One region of the uncultured Zhongshania sp. genome, then DNA from elsewhere that is predicted to be linked to it. Evidence: predicted binding sites of a transcription regulator. Region 1 holds the regulator's gene; each other region holds the start of a gene.
What was found. Region 1 encodes sigma-54, which starts transcription at its own class of promoters, with help from an activator protein. Its sites were predicted from a motif close to TGGCACANNNNTTGCNNT; they were not measured.

Region 2: the regulator sigma-54 is predicted to act here: its motif matches at 1,221-1,238, upstream of AAC007_RS12235 (phosphoribulokinase).
Region 3: the regulator sigma-54 is predicted to act here: its motif matches at 1,903-1,920, upstream of glnL (nitrogen regulation protein NR(II)).
Region 4: the regulator sigma-54 is predicted to act here: its motif matches at 3,083-3,100, upstream of AAC007_RS03855 (ammonium transporter).

Annotation. Positions count from the first base shown of each region.
Region 1 covers NZ_CAXBHN010000004.1:61,614-66,306, reverse strand. Annotated here, with positions in the region: gene rapZ (RNase adapter RapZ) at 1-352, opposite strand, end outside; gene AAC007_RS05815 (PTS sugar transporter subunit IIA) at 354-803, opposite strand; gene raiA (ribosome-associated translation inhibitor RaiA) at 842-1,129, opposite strand; gene AAC007_RS05805 (RNA polymerase factor sigma-54) at 1,344-2,834, opposite strand; gene lptB (LPS export ABC transporter ATP-binding protein) at 2,977-3,702, opposite strand; gene lptA (lipopolysaccharide transport periplasmic protein LptA) at 3,705-4,304, opposite strand; gene lptC (LPS export ABC transporter periplasmic protein LptC) at 4,291-4,693, opposite strand, start outside.
Region 2 covers NZ_CAXBHN010000014.1:7,342-12,034, forward strand. Annotated here, with positions in the region: gene AAC007_RS12225 (LysR family transcriptional regulator) at 1-480, shown strand, start outside; gene AAC007_RS12230 (peptidylprolyl isomerase) at 643-1,128, shown strand; gene AAC007_RS12235 (phosphoribulokinase) at 1,308-2,210, shown strand; gene AAC007_RS12240 (HAD-IIB family hydrolase) at 2,207-3,028, shown strand; gene AAC007_RS12245 (glycosyl transferase) at 3,094-4,314, shown strand; gene AAC007_RS12250 (sugar phosphorylase) at 4,315-4,693, shown strand, end outside.
Region 3 covers NZ_CAXBHN010000030.1:15,160-19,852, forward strand. Annotated here, with positions in the region: gene glnA (glutamate--ammonia ligase) at 1-845, shown strand, start outside; gene AAC007_RS16280 (DUF4124 domain-containing protein) at 1,220-1,717, shown strand; gene glnL (nitrogen regulation protein NR(II)) at 1,954-3,030, shown strand; gene ntrC (nitrogen regulation protein NR(I)) at 3,027-4,448, shown strand; gene AAC007_RS16295 (tRNA (cytidine(34)-2'-O)-methyltransferase) at 4,545-4,693, opposite strand, start outside.
Region 4 covers NZ_CAXBHN010000002.1:329,945-334,637, reverse strand. Annotated here, with positions in the region: gene AAC007_RS03875 (MoxR family ATPase) at 1-27, shown strand, start outside; gene AAC007_RS03870 (VWA domain-containing protein) at 29-1,204, shown strand; gene AAC007_RS03865 (RNA methyltransferase) at 1,227-1,994, opposite strand; gene AAC007_RS03860 (helix-turn-helix domain-containing protein) at 2,009-2,923, opposite strand; gene AAC007_RS03855 (ammonium transporter) at 3,341-4,645, shown strand.

The DNA.
Region 1 (4,693 bases):
CGGCAAGAGGCAGTGAATCGGTGGTTAGCGGATGCCGGCGTCGCGTTTCACTAAAGCGTTTTATTAACTTATCGTCGCCCGCATCTAAAAATACGATGCGCAGGTGGGCGTGTTTTTTAACTTCGTCGCACAGTGATTTAAATCGAGCTAATTCATCCTGAGAGTTGCGAGCATCGATGCAGACAGCGACTTGCTTGTGGACTTTCAGCGGGCTTTGCGAAAGCTCGCGAACCAGTGCGGGAAGCAGTGACACCGGTAAATTGTCGATAGCATAAAAGCCTTCGTCTTCTAATTGGTGGAGGGCCGTACTTTTCCCGGAGCCCGATCGACCGCTTAGAATGATGAGTTCCATTTTAGCTTGCTATCGCGCGCTTGAATAAGGCTTCGGTGTTCTCGGCGCTGCGCAACTTACTGCGGTAATCGGCTTCATTGAACGCGGTCGCTAGTGCGCCAAGTACTTTTAAATGCTCGTCGTGGGCCTCGGCGGGCACAATAAGCGCGAATATAAGATCGACGGGCTCGTCATCGACGGCCTCAAAATCAATGGCCTGTTCTAATTTGAGCAACATGCCGGTGATTTGAGTGCAGCGGCTGCTGCGGCAGTGTGGAATGGCGACACCGTGGCCTAAGCCTGTACTGCCTAGGCGTTCGCGGGCGAGTAACTCATTAAATAACTCGTCCGCATCAAACTCTGTGTTATCTGCTGCAATACCGGCAGCGATATATTCAAGTAAGCGTTTTTTACTGGTAACGGGCGCACCGTATTCGGTGCGCCCTTCTGTGAGTATTGAGTCAAGTGTCATGATAATTACGTGGTTAACTTCAGTGAGTATCGCGGGTCTTAGCGACCCAGCGATTTTTCTTTGTGTTTGATTAATTGGCGATCAAGTTTGTCGGTCAGGCTGTCAATTGCAGCATACATATCCTCTGATTCACAAGTAGCAAATAGGTCTGCACCTGCAACGTGTACTGTTGCCTCGGCCTTTTGAACGAGTTTTTCTACCGTCAGAGTGACATCGGTATTGGTGATATTGTCAAAGTGTCGCTGCAGTTTTGTGAGTTTATTGTTTACATAATCGCGGAGGGCGGGGGTAACGTCTACGTGATGACCACTTACAGTAATCTGCATATATTGCTCCTTCATCGCTAAAAAATGCTGGCGCCTCGCGGCGAGTTGCAACGTGCGGCGATCGTTAGATCACCACATTGTGAGATCTATGCACGAATTTCTTTTTGCCCGCTGGCTGCGGCATAAAGGGCAGTTAATTGGATATGGATTAATATCCTCATGTTTGCACTTTTCCTCGCCAGAGAACAAAATTCCGGCTCGTGTATGGCTCTCTTTAAACTAGTCGTTTCCGCTCATTAGAGGGCGGAATGACCAGTGATTCTCTGTATTTTGCAATGGTTCGCCGCGCAACTTGAATACCTTGTTCGGCGAGTAAGTCTGTGATTTTACTGTCGCTTAAAGGTTTGCGAGGGTTTTCCGCCGCAACCAATTTTTTGATCAGTGCCCGTATTGCTGTGCTCGAGCATTCGCCGCCAGTATCTGTAGATACATGACTTGAAAAGAAGAACTTTAGTTCAAAAATTCCGCGTGGCGTGTGCATGTATTTTTGGGTGGTGACCCGCGAAATAGTGGATTCATGCATGCCGACCGCCTCGGCAATATCGTGTAAAACCAGAGGCTTCATGGCTTCTTCGCCATATTCCAGGAAGCCGCGTTGGTACTCGACGATTTTTGTAGCTACTTTCATCAGGGTTTCATTGCGACTGATTAAGCTTTTAATGAACCACCGTGCTTCTTGGAGATTGTCGCGGATATAGTCATTGTCACTGGCATTGCTACTCTGCCGAGCCATTGATGCATACTGGGCATTGATTTGAATTTTTGGCGCAATATCGGGGTTTAGCTCTACCAACCAGCGTCCCTCTTTCTTGCTTACGAACACATCGGGAATAACGTACTCGGTGTCATCACTGCCTATCGCGTTGCCGGGAGTCGGATCTAGTGACTGAATAAGCTTTAGGATATCGCGTAGCTGATCTTCTTTTAAACGGCAGCGACGCATAATTTGATTGTAGTCGCGATTGCCGAGTTGAGCCATATATTGGCTTACGACTAAACACGCCTCATCGACGTAGGGCGTGTTGCGTGGCATTTGTTTGAGTTGAATCAACAGGCATTCTTGTAGATCTCGACCACCTACGCCTGGTGGGTCGAATTGTTGGATGAGGTGTAATACCGCATTTACTTCTTCTATCTCTATCGCGTCGTTGTCAAAGCCTTCTACAAGCTCTTCTGGATTGACGGTAAGTCTGCCTTTTTCATCGATGGCATCGATGATGGCGTCGGCGATCATTTGGTCTATATCGGACAGGCGGCTTAAGTTGAGTTGCCAGCGCAAATGATCTTGCAGGGAATCTGAGCTCGAGTGTCGATAGTCGTTGTTGTAGTCACTATCCTCACCAGAGGAGCTACTGCCGGAACCGCTACCGCTGGTTTGAAATACGTCGTCCCACTGGCTGTCCACCGGAAGATCTTCTGGAATATCACTGCGTTCAGCCCATTCGGTGTCGGCTTCAGGCTGAGGCGTTTCTATTTCATTGTCACCCGCTTTTTCGGGCTTTTTGGGTTCGGCTGAGGTGGGTTCGGTGTTGACCTCAATATCGCCGTCGTCGTCGCTGATTTCTAGCAGGGGGTTGGAGTCGAGAGCGGATTGGATTTCTTGTTGGAGGTCTAGAGTAGACAACTGTAATAAACGAATCGCCTGCTGCAGCTGGGGTGTCATTGTCAGGCTTTGGCCGACTTTTAGCTGTAGCGATTGTTTCATAGGCTATGGTTTCTACAACATGATTTAAGTGGTAACGCGAACGGTGTTTTGTTCTACCGGCAATTAAATGCCTCAATGTCAGTGTAGTCGTGACACCGATTCCCTGCAATACCTGTGCCGATTCATTTGTAAGGAACATTACTTACAATGTAAATTTGTCACCTAGGTAAATATCGCGAACGATCTGGTTGTTTAGCACCGTTTCGGCGTTGCCTTCAGCGACGATGCGGCCCTCTCCCACAATGTAGGCTTTATCGCAAATGTCTAAGGTTTCACGGACGTTGTGGTCGGTGATTAATACCCCAATCCCCCGTGCCTGCAGGTGTCTAACAATATTTTGAATGTCGTTAACGGAGATAGGATCGACGCCAGCAAAAGGCTCATCCAGTAAAATAAAGCTGGGTTCGGTGGCGAGTGCGCGAGCAATTTCTACCCGTCGACGCTCGCCGCCAGATAGCGCCATACCCTGGGATTTGCGGATATGCGTAATGTGGAACTCCTGCAGGAGTGCCTCAAGCTTATCTTTGCGCTGACTGCGATTTAGATCGCGTCTGGTTTCCAAAATGGCCATGATGTTGTCGGCCACGCTAAGTTTGCGAAAGATGGACGCTTCCTGGGGTAAATAACCTACACCGTGTTTTGCGCGGCCTTGAATCGACAGCTTAGTGAGGTCGCGGTCATCGAGCTGAATACTGCCGCGATCAGCGTTGACAATGCCCACGATCATGTAGAAACAGGTGGTTTTGCCTGCGCCGTTCGGGCCCAGTAAGCCGACGATTTCACCGCTACTAATCGTCAGCGACACATCCTTAATAATTTCGCGGCCTTTGTAGGCTTTGGCGAGGTTCTTAGCTTGTAAAACAGGCATGGTTATTGGGTTCCCTCTGCGGCAGGTGTTGGCGCCGCGTTGCTGCTTTCTGGGCTTGGGCTAGGTTCGGCAGCGCCTTTGTTATCGCCACTAGCGGGTGCGTCATCTGGCGCCGCTTGGGGTTGTAGCGTCATTTTGACGCGATTGTCTTTTTCATTGCTGCCGCCGTCAGCTATTACCATTTGCTTACGGCCGCTGTAGACGACTCTATCGCCCGAGATCTTGGAGCCCTGGTGGGTGATTGAAGCATTTCCTTGCAGCAGTATTTCTTCTTGCTGCAAGCTGTATTCAATACGCTGCGCGCTGGCAATAACCACGCCTTCTTCTGCGCGCGGTTGCTGTTCAAAATACGCGGGGCTGCCTTCGGCGATCACCTTTTCTACTTTGCGATCAGACTCGACGATAGTGAGCTTGTCAGCGCGAATTTTTAATGAGCCCTGGCTCATATTGACATTGCCGATATAGATACCCTGATTATTCTCGTATATCGCGCGGTCAGAGCTCAGGTTGATCGCTTTTTTGCGATCATCGGGAAGGCTGACTGCGATTTGGCTTACAGCGAGGAAAAGCGCGGCAGCAAGTGCGGCTTTAGTAGGGCTCATAGCGACCTTTTACCTGGTTTAGCAGTTCAACGCGCTCATCTTTCAGGCTGGCTTGCATGCCGATTGAGTTTGTTTTGCCGTTGCGTAATTTGAGCGTAAGCGCCAGTGACGTGCTTACCTCACTATTTTCAAGATTAATATTTAGTGCTTCTGTGGAAATTTCCGCCTGGCGAATTAGGTCTTTCACAATGACGGTATTTTCTAGTGTTAGTTGTTCGCCATTTTGTGAAAGTCGTCCCGACTGCGCGCTCGCGGTCCAAGGGCGCTGCTCGGCGATATTACCGATATAGTAGGGCTTTTGTAAGGTGATTGAACCGTCGGAAATTAGGCGCTCGGCGCTATTTGCTCGCCATTGATAGGCTATATCGCCGTTGCTGCTGTATTTAATG
Region 2 (4,693 bases), on a different contig from region 1:
TCCTTTCACCAAGCTACAGTGTGGCGAGACAGCTTTTCGTGCTTGATGAGCAGTGAGAACAAGGCCCTCGACAATTTTGATATGGATGCGTTTCTGGCCGCTCCGCATATTTGGGTCAGCAAAACCGGCATGGGCGTGGGGCGCGGGATGAGCCAGCGCGACAGTCAGCGCTTAGGATGGGTAGATGAAGCCTTGGCCGAATGTGGTCACGAGCGTCAAATACGCGTGTTTACGCGTCACTATCAAGTAGCGGCCTTGCTCGCCAAACATCCAGATTTAATTGCCACGCTACCTACCCAGGTGGCGCGTTTATACGACGAAGATCCAAGATTGGCGATTCGCAAGCCGCCATTTATGATTATTCCAATTGAGCTTAAGCTGGCGTGGAGCCCGCTGCTGCAGCACGATCCTGGTCATATTTGGCTGCGTCGTCGCATTGTTGAAGTTGGTCAAGCTATTACCGATCCCAGCGGCGTTTGAAGATTTTGGCGCTCGGCGCGCGGTGAATTATCTTCGGTCTGGCGCGTCGATATTGGCGATTAGGTCGTTAATGTCGTGCAATACCCAATAAATTGAGGCTCTCGCGTGACCTCGTCGGGCAAAACTGTCATGCTTGTCGGCTTATTTTAACGGGAGGCTCCCATGATTATTGCTAATGATAGCGTAGTGGCGTTTCACTACACCCTGACTGATGACAATGGCACTGAAATTGATTCTTCAAAAGGTCAGGATCCACTAACTTATCTTCACGGCCACGGCGGCATCATCCCAGGTCTTGAGCGTGAATTGGCGGGTAAAACCACCGGCGACGCAATGAAAGTAACGGTACAGCCAGCTGAGGGCTACGGTGAACTCAATCCAGAATTGATTCAACCTGTTCCTCGCGCGGCGTTCCAAGGTGTTGATCAAATCGAAGTCGGCATGCAGTTTCAAGCGCAGGGCCAGGGCGGCCAAATGCAAACAGTGGTTGTTAAAGAAGTTGACGATGAAAATGTCACTGTTGATGCCAACCATCCACTAGCGGGTCAAGTCTTGAATTTTGACGTGAGTATTGAGTCTGTTCGCGCTGCAAGCGAAGAAGAGCTCAGCCATGGCCATGTTCATGGCGCGGGCGGTCACCAGCACTGATTGCTGAATGACTGTAAAAGAGGCCATGCGGCCTCTTTTTTTTTGCTTGTCACTTTTTGCAACGCAACTAACTTCACTAGTCCGTTCAATAGTGGCAAGAAACCTGCTTAATTTGCTTGTAGTACTTAGCTGTCAAAATAGTCTAAGGTAATACAATCACGCTTGGCCGGAGAGAGATTTTGCCTAAGGATACCCTGAGCGAATTTCTTGAAAGAGAGAAATTGCCCGATAGTTATCGGGAGCAGGCCCAAAAGAATTTTATTCCATTCATAGAAACGCTTCGGCCTTTAATGGGAGCTGAGGGGCGTGTTCCCGTACTCGGTATTTATGGTTCGCAGGGTAGCGGAAAATCGACCTTGGCCGAGTTTATACATTGGTATTTGCAAGAGCGAGAAGGTCTAAATATAGCCCTATTATCGCTGGATGACTTTTACCTAAGGGCGGCGCAGCGTAAAGAACTCGCCAGCACAACACACCCCTTGTTGCGAACCCGCGGCGTTCCGGGGACCCACGATGTTCCTTTGGCCTTGAATACCATTGCTAAGCTGCGGTCGCTTAGTGACGATGAAACCATGCGCTTGCCGCGCTTTGATAAAGCCCGGGACGACCGCGCACCCGAAGCGGCGTGGCCAAAAGTAAACGGGCCGATTGATCTCATAGTGTTCGAAGGCTGGTGTGTGGGTGCGAGTCCGCAATCACCTGCTGAATTAACCTCGCCAGTGAATGATCTAGAGCGTTTAGAAGATGGCGATGGTGGCTGGCGAAGCTATGTGAATAGCTGCTTGGCTGGCGAGTATCAAGTATTGTTCGGTGAAATTGATTATTTGCTTATGTTGCGCGCCCCGAGCTTTGCGTGTGTCGCTGGTTGGCGGAGTGAGCAAGAGCGAAAATTAGCCCAGCGCCAGACGGATGCTGCGGCCGCCAAAGGTGTAATGAGTCAGCAAGAAATTCTAAGATTTATACAGCACTATGAACGATTAACGACGCACTGCCTGAAGACACTTGCCGCGAAGGCTAATTGCGTGATGGCGCTAGGTGAGCAGCGCGAAATACTGAATGTGACGTATAGGGAGAATAGATGACCGAGTTATCGACGAAGGATGTGATCTTCACCGATCTCGATGGCACCTTGTTAGATCATGATAGCTATTCGTTTGCCGCTGCCGCGCCTGCATTGGCCCAGATCGCTGCGCAATCGATAGCCTGGATATTAAACACCAGCAAAACCAGCGCGGAATTGCATCCGCTTTCCCAGCGGCTGGCTAACCCCTATCCCTATATTGTTGAGAACGGCGCGGCGGTGGTGGTGCCCAAGAGCTGTGACTTACTGGCCGATGTTGAGATGGAATTAATCGACGGAGCGAGGCATAAGCGTTTTGCGCCGCACCGAAGTGACGTCCTGGTTTTGCTTCACCGCTGGCGCGAGGATAAGGGCTATAAATTTTCTGGATTCAGCGATTTTGATGTCGCTGCCCTGCAGGAGATTACCGGCTTGGACCACACTGACGCCGAGTTAGCACTGCGGCGCGATTATTCTGAACCGATATGCTGGGAGGACAGCGACGAGCGATGGCTGCAGTTTTGTGAGGATTTAAAAAGCGCAGGTCTGCAAGCGCTAAAAGGCGGCCGCTTTCACCATATTATGGGGCCAACAAACAAGGGCGTGGCGATGTCGTGGCTGGTTTCTTGCTTATATCCCACAGGCGCCAGACCACGGGTGATTGCCTTGGGTGACAGTGGCAACGATGTGGCGATGTTGGCGGCGGCTGATATCGGCGTTGTTATAAGGTCAGAGCATCATCCTGCGCCTGACGTAAAAAATCCGCAGGGCAAGATTATTTGCACTGAGCAATACGGTCCTGCTGGCTGGAACGAGGCACTATTAAACTTATTGACGTGATCCCCTTTGCAGGTACATTTTGGCAAAGGTGTTAAAACCAAATTAAAAAATAAAATGAGATTTTTATGGGCGATTTTTACCAAAACGGCATTATCACTACCTTACACAATTTGGTCGACCGACCTGTGGCGGAGTTAGAGGCAGAGCTACTAACATTTTCTAAACGGCGGCCAATGGCCTTAATTCTACCATCGCTGTTTTCTGAGCTCGAAGGCACAGCCTTGACGGCGATTATCGATGAAATTGCAAAAGTAGATTATATCGATGAAATCATTATTGGCCTCGATCAGGCAAACGAAGAACAGTATCGCCATGCATTAAAATTTTTCAGCAGACTGCCCCAGCGTCATCGCGTGCTATGGAATGACGGCCCGCGTTTGCAGGCGATAGATCAGCGCCTCAAATCCCGTGGTTTGTCGCCCGCAGAGCCAGGTAAAGGTCGCAATGTGTGGTTTTGTATCGGTTATATTCAGGCGTCTGGGCGGGCGGAGGCAATCGCGCTGCACGACTGCGATATTCTCACCTATGATCGTCGCCTGCTAGCGCAACTATTTTATCCCGTGGCCAATCCCGGTTTTAATTATGAGTTTTGCAAAGGCTATTATGCGCGGGTGGCCGACGGGAAAATAAACGGCAGAGTGAGTCGTTTATTAGTTACGCCCTTAATCCGTTCTTTGAAAAAAATATTTGGCTCTCTGGATTATTTAGATTATCTCGACAGCTATCGCTACCCCTTGTCGGGTGAATTCTCTATGCGCAAAGACGTCTTAAACGATTTGCGCATTCCCAGCGATTGGGGATTAGAGATCGGCGTGTTGTCAGAAATGTATCGCAATTATTCCACCAACCGCTTGTGTCAGGTCAATATCGCGGACGTGTACGACCATAAACATCAAGATCTGTCGGAGCAGGATGACAGCGGCGGATTGTCAAAAATGTCTATCGATATCGCCAAAGCGGTGTTCCGCAAACTGGCTACCAATGGCGTGGTGTTCAATAGTGAAACCTTCCGCTCGATCAAGGCAACTTACTACCGCGTGGCTTTAGATTTTGTCGATAGTTATCGCAACGATGCGGTCATGAACGGCTTGGACCTTGACCTCCACGGAGAAGAGCAGGCGGTAGAACTGTTTGCTCAAAATATTGTAAAAGCCGGCAATATGTTTTTAGAAAACCCCATGGAAACGCCGTTTATCCCAAGTTGGAATCGGGTGTGCAGCGCAGAGCCGACCTTGCTAGAGGACATGATGGCAGCGGTGGTCGCCGACAATGAGGAATTCGCCTGAATGACAGATTTAACGCCACAGCAGCATTTGCGTGAACGGCTCAGCGCCCATTTAGAGGTCTTATATCCACACCTTGAAAAGGCAGCTTTGCTGGAAGACATAATTGCGTTGATGGCGCTTGATCATCGTTGTTTTATGCCGGAGGCGCATAAAAACCTGTGGGACGAAAGTGACACGCTGGTCATTACCTATGGCGATTCTATTCTGCGCGAGGGCGAATGGCCGCTGCATACCCTGCATGATTTTTTGCGCCGAGAATTGCGCGGCTTAATTAGCGGCGTGCATATTTTACCCTTCTACCCCTATAGCTCAGACGACGGCTTTTCCGTTATTAACTATGTTGAAGTAAATCCGTCGCTGGGTGACTGGAAGGACATAA
Region 3 (4,693 bases), on a different contig from region 1:
TACACGACCTGCGTGGCGCAATGTGTAACGCCATGACGGACATGGGTCTTACTATTGAAGTACATCACCACGAAGTAGGTACCGCTGGTCAGTGTGAAATCGGCGTTGGCCCCAACACCTGCGTTAAGAAAGCAGACGAAGTTCAAATTCTTAAGTACTGCGTACACAATGTGGCTCACGCCTACGGCAAAACCGCAACCTTCATGCCCAAGCCAATCGTTGGCGACAACGGCAGCGGCATGCACGTTCACATGTCTTTAAGCAAAGATGGCGTTAACTTGTTTGCTGGCGACGTCTACGGCGGCCTGTCTGAAACTGCGCTGTTCTACATCGGCGGTATCATCAAGCACGCTCGTGCTATCAACGCGTTCACCAACGCCTCTACCAACTCGTATAAGCGCTTGGTTCCAGGCTTTGAAGCACCTGTTATGCTGGCTTACTCAGCGCGCAACCGCTCTGCATCAATCCGCATTCCATTTGTTCCAAATCCGAAAGCACGTCGCGTAGAAGTTCGCTTCCCAGATCCATCTGCCAACCCTTACCTCGCGTTTGCGGTCATGCTGATGGCTGGCCTGGACGGCATCAAAAACAAGATTCACCCTGGCGATGCTGCTGATAAAGATCTTTACGATCTTCCAGCAGAAGAAGCAGCGGCAATCCCAACCGTTGCCTCTAGCCTGGATCAAGCACTGCAAGCACTAGACGCAGACCGCTCTTTCCTCACCGCTGGCGGTGTTTTCGACGACGATACTATCGACGCCTACATTGCACTTAAAGCCCAAGAAGTTGAGCGCCTAGCCATGACAACTCACCCTGTTGAGTTCGACATGTACTACAGCGTGTAATACGTGATAGCGCTTTAAAAGAACCCGCCTCTGGCGGGTTTTTTTATGCTTGTAGCCTAGTACTCCTTCAACATGATATTGACGGGTACAGTCAGTCCTACGGCGGTTCAGTGCGAGGCGTTTTCTCGAAAGCATAGTGGGCCTATGGTGAGAGGAAATAACGAAGCAATGGACCGCCGTAGGGCTGACCCGCAGGGCGCCAAGCAGGCCGCCCCCTGCGGCGTTGCACTGGCTTGACGTAGGCCCACTACGCCTGCGCCAGTGCGTCTTGCAGGGAACGGCCTGCTTGGCGCTGTACCCGTCAATATCATGCTGAAGGAGTACTAGCCATTCTCGCGACATTATTAGACTCAGCGTAACCATAAGGAGCCATCATGCGCGTACCAGTCATCTTAAGCTGCCTATTTGCGCTGCTCGGCCAGCCTTTAAATGCGGAAATTTATCGCTACACTGACGAAAATGGACGAACGGTGTTTTCCGATAAAGCGCCCAAAAATAGCGAAACCGTGACACTCCCCACCTTAAATACGACGCCCGCGGTAGACGTCGCAGAGCCACAACGCTCCAAGGTGAACGACGTAAATATGGACCGCAACACCATTCAAATAAGCTCCCCCAGTGACGGAACCATCATCCCCAACGGCCTAGTGGCAACCACCGTTAGCGTCAGGACTGGCACACCCTTGCAAGACGGCCAGCAAATCCGCATAAAGCTAGACGGCAGCACCATCACCACCTCCAGCGCCACCAGCCATGAGATACCTCGACTTACCCGCGGCCAGCATCAAATACGCGCCATCTTAATTAGCAAAGATGGAAAAAATCTCGCTGAAGACAGCAGTAGCGTAATGGTATACCTGCCCACAAATTAAGCCCACGCCACATGAAGTTTCTCGTGCCAGGACGCACCTTATAGGTGCATACTGCAAATTAGTGACCAATTTCGCCTCATAAAACCGCTGCTCAAGCACATAGAATAAGGCCCCAAAATAGGGCTCTTCGTCCTATCGAGCAGACAAAATTATGAATTCATCGATAAAGTCCTCGCAATTTCGCTTGGCCTAGAAATTGCTTTAAGGCAAGACATAACGAACATATTGGCGATGCTATGCCTCCGAGCAATATCTACCATCAAATTCTCGACAACTTGAAAACAGCAATACTGTTGGTCGAGCCGAACCTGACCGTCAGCTATATTAATCCGGCGGCAGAGGCACTGCTGGCGGTATCCGATCAACGTATTCACGGTGAAGCGATCACTAAACTTTTTCACGAGCAAGAAGACACCCTCGTAAAACTGCTCGACGCAATCAACAACTGCGAGGCGTATACCAAACGCGAAACGGTATTAACCCTGCGCTCAGGAACAGAAATCACCGTGGATTACGCAGTGACGCCAGTAACTGAAAATCGGCGTACATCTCTCATTATTGAATTGCAGCCATTAGATCGCCTGATTCGCATCAGCCGTGAAGAGGGCCTGCTCTCATCGCAACAGAATAGCCAGGCGCTAATTCGCGGCATCGCCCATGAAGTTAAAAACCCACTGGGCGGCCTTCGCGGCGCTGCCCAGCTACTCGCTCGCGAACTCACCGATCCCAAACTCCACGACTACACCAATATCATTATTGAAGAAGCCGACCGCTTGCGGAATCTAGTCGACACCATGCTCGGTCCACACCGCGCACCGGAGAAGAAAAAGACCAACATCCACGAAGTATTAGAACGGGTAAGACAGCTTGTCGAAGCTGAATCAAACGGGGACATTCGTATTATTCGCGACTACGACCCCAGCATCCCTGACATTCTTGGTGACCGCGAACAGCTGATTCAAGCTTTTTTGAATGTCATCCGCAACGCCCAACAAGCACTGCGACAAGACACGCTCAGCGATAGAGACCCAACAATTATTATTAGAACCAGAACACTGCGCCAACTCACTATTGGCAGCCACCGTCACCGGCTAGTTTGCAGTGTCGACATTGCAGACAACGGCCCCGGCATACCCGCCAAGCTGCGCGCCTCCATCTTTTTACCGATGGTAAGCGGACGCGCCGAAGGCACTGGGCTCGGGCTGTCGATTGCGCAATCAATACTTAATCAACACAACGGACTTATAGAATGCAGTAGCGAACCCGGCAACACCGTGTTCTCGCTACACATTCCCCTGGAGCAAGCCTCATGAGCCAAGCTAATTCTGTCTGGATAGCCGACGACGATCGATCGATACGCTGGGTGCTAGAAAAAGCACTCACTCAGGCAGGTATCATTACCCGCTGCTTTGAAAACGGCGACGAACTGCTTGGCCACCTCGAGGGGGACGTTCCCGACGCTATCATTAGCGATATTCGTATGCCCGGTATTGATGGCTTAAAGTTACTATCAAGAATTACCGCCGCGCATCCCGGTCTGCCCGTCATTATAACAACGGCCCATTCAGACCTGGACAGCGCAGTGGCGTCCTACCAAGGTGGCGCCTTCGAATACTTACCTAAACCCTTTGATATCGACGAAGCTGTCGCCACCACCCAGCGCGCTTTGCAGCACGCCAATAAAAACCGCAATTTACTCCCCGAACAAGCGCCGCTAGAAGCCACCGAAATCATCGGCGAAGCACCGGCTATGCAGGAAGTTTTCCGCGCCATCGGGCGGCTATCTCAATCAAATATCACCGTCCTCATCAACGGCGAATCGGGTACCGGTAAAGAGCTAGTAGCACAGGCGCTTCACCGCCACAGCCCCCGCGCAACCAAACCGTTTATTGCTTTAAATATGGCGGCCATTCCCAAAGACTTAATGGAATCGGAATTATTTGGCCACGAGAAAGGCGCTTTTACCGGCGCCAGCGCCCAGCGCCGCGGTCGCTTTGAACAAGCCAATGGCGGCACTTTATTTCTAGATGAAATCGGCGATATGCCCGCCGATACCCAAACCCGATTATTGCGCGTGTTGGCAGACGGCGAATTCTACCGTGTCGGTGGCCACACCCCCGTGAAAGTGGATGTGCGAATTATTGCCGCCACCCACCAACACCTAGAGAAGCTGGTAAAAAACAACACCTTCCGGGAAGACCTTTTTCACCGCCTGAACGTCATCCGTATTCATTTACCACGCCTGTCAGAGCGCCGCGAAGATATTCCCAAACTTATGCAGCACTTCTTCACCCGCGCTGGCAACGAGCTAAGCGTAGAGCCCAAACGCCTGCGCCCCGAGACCGAGGAATACCTCTGTCAAATGGAGTGGCAAGGTAACGTCCGTCAGCTCGAAAACACCTGCCGCTGGCTAACCGTTATGGCAGCCGGCCGTGAAATCCACATTGATGACCTTCCGCCAGAATTGCTGGAAAGACCCCAGGGCGAAGCGGCGCCAGCATCTAACTGGCAAGATAACCTCAAGCGCTGGGCAGATCAGGAATTAATGCTGGGACGCGACAAACTACTAGATCGCGCAATACCCCAATTTGAACGAATCATGATCGAGTCCGCCCTGAAGCACACCCACGGACGCCGCCGCGATGCGGCTAATTTACTCGGCTGGGGTCGCAATACCCTGACCAGGAAAATTAAAGAACTGGGTATGGGTGGCGATGACGACGATGATTGATTTTAAATAGACAGACGCTTGATGTCGGACGTCTGATGCAAAAAAGCCCAGCACTCGCGCTGAGCTTTTTTACATCCGGCGTCAGACGCCCGTCGCCTAGCTGGAACCCAGAAACCCCACCTGCCGCCACGCTTCATAACTTACCAGCGCCACGGTATTCGACAAATTCAAGCTGCGGGACGTACCGATCATCGGGACTTTCAAGCAGTGCTCAACCCCCAAATCATCGCGAATATTCTGCGGCA
Region 4 (4,693 bases), on a different contig from region 1:
ATGCACCGTCGCGAGAGTCGCGGCTAATATGTTAGTTCAATTTTTCCTCGGTCTCAGAAACGCCGGCATTCCGGTCACTATCCGTGAGCTGCTAGATTTGATTTCAGGGCTTGAGGCGCGTTTGGCTTTTGTCGACGTCGACGAGTTCTATCAGCTCGCGCGTATATGTATGGTCAAGGATGAAAAATACTACGATCGCTTTGATAAGGCCTTTGCCAGTTACTTCTCGGAACTGAGCACGCTTGATGACATTATCGAGGCGATGATTCCAGATGACTGGCTTCGTAAAGAGTTTCTCAAGCAGCTCAGCGATGAAGAGAAAGCGAAGATTGAGTCCTTGGGTGGCTTAGACAAGCTCATTGAAGAATTTAAGAAGCGTCTTGACGAACAGAAGGGCCGCCACGAGGGTGGTAATAAGTGGATTGGCACCGGTGGTACGTCGCCCTACGGTCACAGTGGATATAACCCTGAAGGTATTCGAATTGGTGGCGAAAGTAGCAATAAGAAAGCGGTAAAGGTATGGGAGCGCCGAGACTTTAAAAACCTAGACGATAATGTCGAGCTGGGTACCAGAAATATTAAAGTTGCACTGCGCCGTTTGCGAAAGTTTGCCCGTACCGGCGCGGCAGACGAGCTAGATATTAACGACACCATTTCTTCAACGGCAAAAAATGGCGGCATGCTAGATTTAAAAATGGTGCCCGAACGTCACAATGCCGTAAAAGTACTGCTGTTTTTTGACATCGGCGGATCAATGGATCCTCATATCAAAGTATGCGAAGAGTTATTCTCTGCTGCGCGGACTGAATTCAAGCATATGCAATATTACTACTTCCACAACTATATCTATGAGTCCGTGTGGGACAATAATATTCGCCGGCATTCAGAGCGTATCCAACTGCTCGATATTCTGCACAAATACAGCGCTGACTATAAAGTCATTTTTGTTGGCGACGCGTCTATGTCGCCCTACGAAATTGTTCAGCCCGGTGGCAGTGTTGAGCACTGGAATGAAGAGTCTGGCGAAGTGTGGATGCGACGTTTACGTGAAACCTATGAAAAGGTTGCTTGGTTAAATCCCGTCCCCCCGCAGGACTGGAATTGGACGCAGTCTATAAAACTGGTTGAACAGCAGATGGAGGGGCATATGTTCCCCATGACCTTGGGCGGTCTTGAAAAGGCCATGGCCTACCTAGCCAAATAACAGCGTTCTTTACCGCAGTGCATTAACGCCCTAAAAACGCGATTAATGCAGCGGTTACTGCCACATTCAGTGATTCGACACCGTTGTGCATTGGTATTTTGAGCATGGTGTCGCACAAGCTTTCAATGTCTTTGCTCACACCGTCCGTTTCATTGCCTAAAATATAAATCTGGCTAGTGCGTACAGGGTTTTCAAAAACCGAATGTTTTGCGTGGGATGACAGACCGCAAATCTGCGCGCCGTCAGCTTGCATGCGTGCTAACTCTTTCGCTAGATCCTCACAGTAAAACAAAGGCGCCCTAAACAGCGTGCCGGCGCTGGCTTTGATCACCAAGGCGGTCAATGGTGCGCCACCGCGCCGCGGTAGAATAATACCGTCAATGCCACTTGCCGCCACCGAGCGAATGATCATGCCCATGTTTTGCGGGTTGGTGATGCGATCTAAGGCAATGTAGCGTTGCTTGCCGCTACTCAGCATGTCTTTGCTAATAACGGTGCTCGGCTGGTAGCCGCTGAGTTGCAAATCTGCAGCGACGCCTTGATCCTGTTTGCCGTTTTTAGAAATTCTGGATAGCGCTTTTCGATCATGAAATTCAATATCAATATTGCGTTGCTGCGCGATTTTTTTGATATCGCGAATAATCCCGTCTTCTTTATTGCTGTCGGCAAGGTGTAATTTATAAATTTGCATCGCCGAGTCTTGCAGCGCTTCTAAAACAGGTTTGCGGCCGTAAATGGTGAGAAGCTGATCAAAAAAAGCTTTGCGCTGTTGGTACTCGGGATTGCTCATAATGTATAGCGAACCTAAAAAGAAGAGGGCGGCTGGGTATCGAGGCCCGATGCTGAGTGGGCCGCGAGCGTGACATTCTTTGCGGCATTTTGCAGTTGGGTGGCAATCTCAGTGATTTGCTTGCCACTCAGTGAGCCGTCAATGCTACCGGTAGAGAAGACCAGTTCGGGCTCGCTGCCTCGGCCAAATACAGGCACGGCGATATTGCACACCGGATACATACGATCGGGCTCAATGCGGTTTAAGTGATAGTCCTCACTGCACAGCGCTTCGCGATAAAGCTCTGTCGACTGCGCTTGTTGTTCCAGGCTCCAATTTAAGCGACCGTTGCTTAGGGCAACCTCGAGATCTTGCTCGGCTTGGGTTTTCAATGTGACTTCGTAGCCGCGGGCGCGTATTCCAATGACCGCAATTCTCAGACGCTGATCGAGCTTGTCGTCAAATTCGCTTGGCTGCGCCTTTTGTAGCCATGCTTCGAGTGTTTTTGCCGGCGACCAAGCAATAAACGTCGCACCGAGCGGCCCAGTATTTGGTAAGCGAAGCCCCAGCTGAAAAGGGAAGTCCAGGGGCTTTGGAATGCCGTAATTTGCCAATAGCACCAGATGTTTCGCGCTGCGGCCAATTACGCCGCAACCTATACCAAGCTCGCTGGTTAGTTTCTCTAGCTCGGGGCGGGCGTATTCAAGAGCGGGAAATTGCGCAAACGCGGCATTGCCGGCCGCGACAATGGATGGACCTAATCGATACTGCTTATGCCGTTCGTCCTGGATCAGAAACCCGTACGTCGTCATGGTGCTTAAAATCGCATGACACGTCGCTTTATTGAGATTGAGGGTTCTAGTCAACTCAGTTAGACCAAAGGCCTTGTGCGGATGAGCCATTAAGAGGTCAAGAATTGCGAGTGCCCGCGCAGTGGGTTTGGAAAACAATTGCCGCTCCAGCGTATACGCATGAAAAAGAGTCGCCATTTCAGGCCAAAGCATAGTAATCGAAAACGAGCCGCTATTCTTTTATTTGGGCAAGATTATTTACCCCGCCGTACCTTATTTGCTATTAGCGCTGCAATTTGGTGCGAATGCACTTCATATGGGCATGATAATTGCTTTGTGTTTGTGCGTTTTTTTATTGCACTCAGCGGTAACGCCGTTAATGCACAAAACTGATGCGGTTAGAAAGGCGTGAATACGCTATTACATCCATAAAAAAACATCGCACCTCATTATTTTGAGACGCTTTAGGCGGTTAATCTAAAGTTTTCTCATTAGAAGTCGTGCATTTTTATGGCGCATACAATCGTATATTGACCAAATTTGGTGCGCTTTGAAATTATTGGGAGAGGATTTTTGATGTTAACCATTAAAACAAGGCCGCTGTTGCGTTGTGTGGCAGCCTTAATATTGCTGGCCGCCCCACAATGGGGATTTTCTGAGGAAATTAACGGTGCAAATACCGCTTGGATATTAACGTCGACCGCCCTGGTGTTATTCATGACACTGCCCGGTCTCGCCTTGTTTTATGGCGGTTTAGTACGAAGTAAAAACGTACTCAGCGTGTTAATGCAGTGTTTCAGCATAACCTGTTTAGTGTCATTACTCTGGGTGGCGGTAGGTTACAGCATGGCCTTCTCGGAAGGTTCGGCATTTGTCGGTGGCCTTAGTAAGGCATTTTTGGCCGGCGTTGGCGAATCTAGCCTAAGCGGAGACATTCCAGAAACTGTCTTTATTATGTTTCAAATGACTTTTGCCATTATTACGCCAGCACTTATTGTGGGTGGCTTTGCCGAGCGAATTCGTTTTTCTGCCGTAATGCTCTTCTCAGCACTATGGCTGCTTGCGGTATATGCACCGGTGACACACTGGGTTTGGGGCGGCGGTTGGTTGTCACAAATGGGCTTGCTAGATTTTGCCGGTGGTACAGTGGTTCATATCACCGCTGGTGTAGCGGCACTAGTGGCGGCAATCGTCCTGGGTAAGCGCCAGGGTTTCGGACAAATGGCGTTGCCTCCCCATAATCTGACAATGACCTTTATTGGCGCCGGTATGCTTTGGGTTGGCTGGTTTGGCTTCAACGCGGGCAGCGCTTTAGGTGCCAATGGTGATGCCGGTATGGCAATGCTAGTAACCCATCTATCAGCGGCCGCTGGCTGTCTTACTTGGTCGTTTATCGAGTGGATTCGCTATGGCAAGCCAAGCGCCTTGGGCGCGGTAACGGGTATGGTTGCAGGTTTGGGTACCATAACGCCGGCATCAGGCTATGTTGGGCCAGCGGGCGCCATGGTGATCGGTTTAAGCGCAGGTATCGTGTGTTTCTACAGTACATTGTGGCTTAAGCAAGTGATCAAAATAGATGACTCCTTAGATGTATTCCCAGTGCATGGCGTTGGCGGCATTTTAGGTACATTTTTGGCTGGCATTTTCGCGAGTAGCGAACTCGGTATATTCAGCGGGCAAGGCCTGGCTGAAGGTGTCACCATTGCTTCGCAGCTCAAAGTTCAATTAATCGGTATTGGTGCGACTTTGGCCTATACAGCGGTAGTGAGCTGGATACTCTTCTTTGCAATCGACAAATTAATCGGCTTGCGCGTAACCGCCGACGAAGAGGCGCAAGGCCTAGATATTACCTGTCACAACGAAGTTGGTTACGATTTGTAAATCGAATGACCACGTACCATTTTTTGGAATGTTACGTGGTTAATTTTT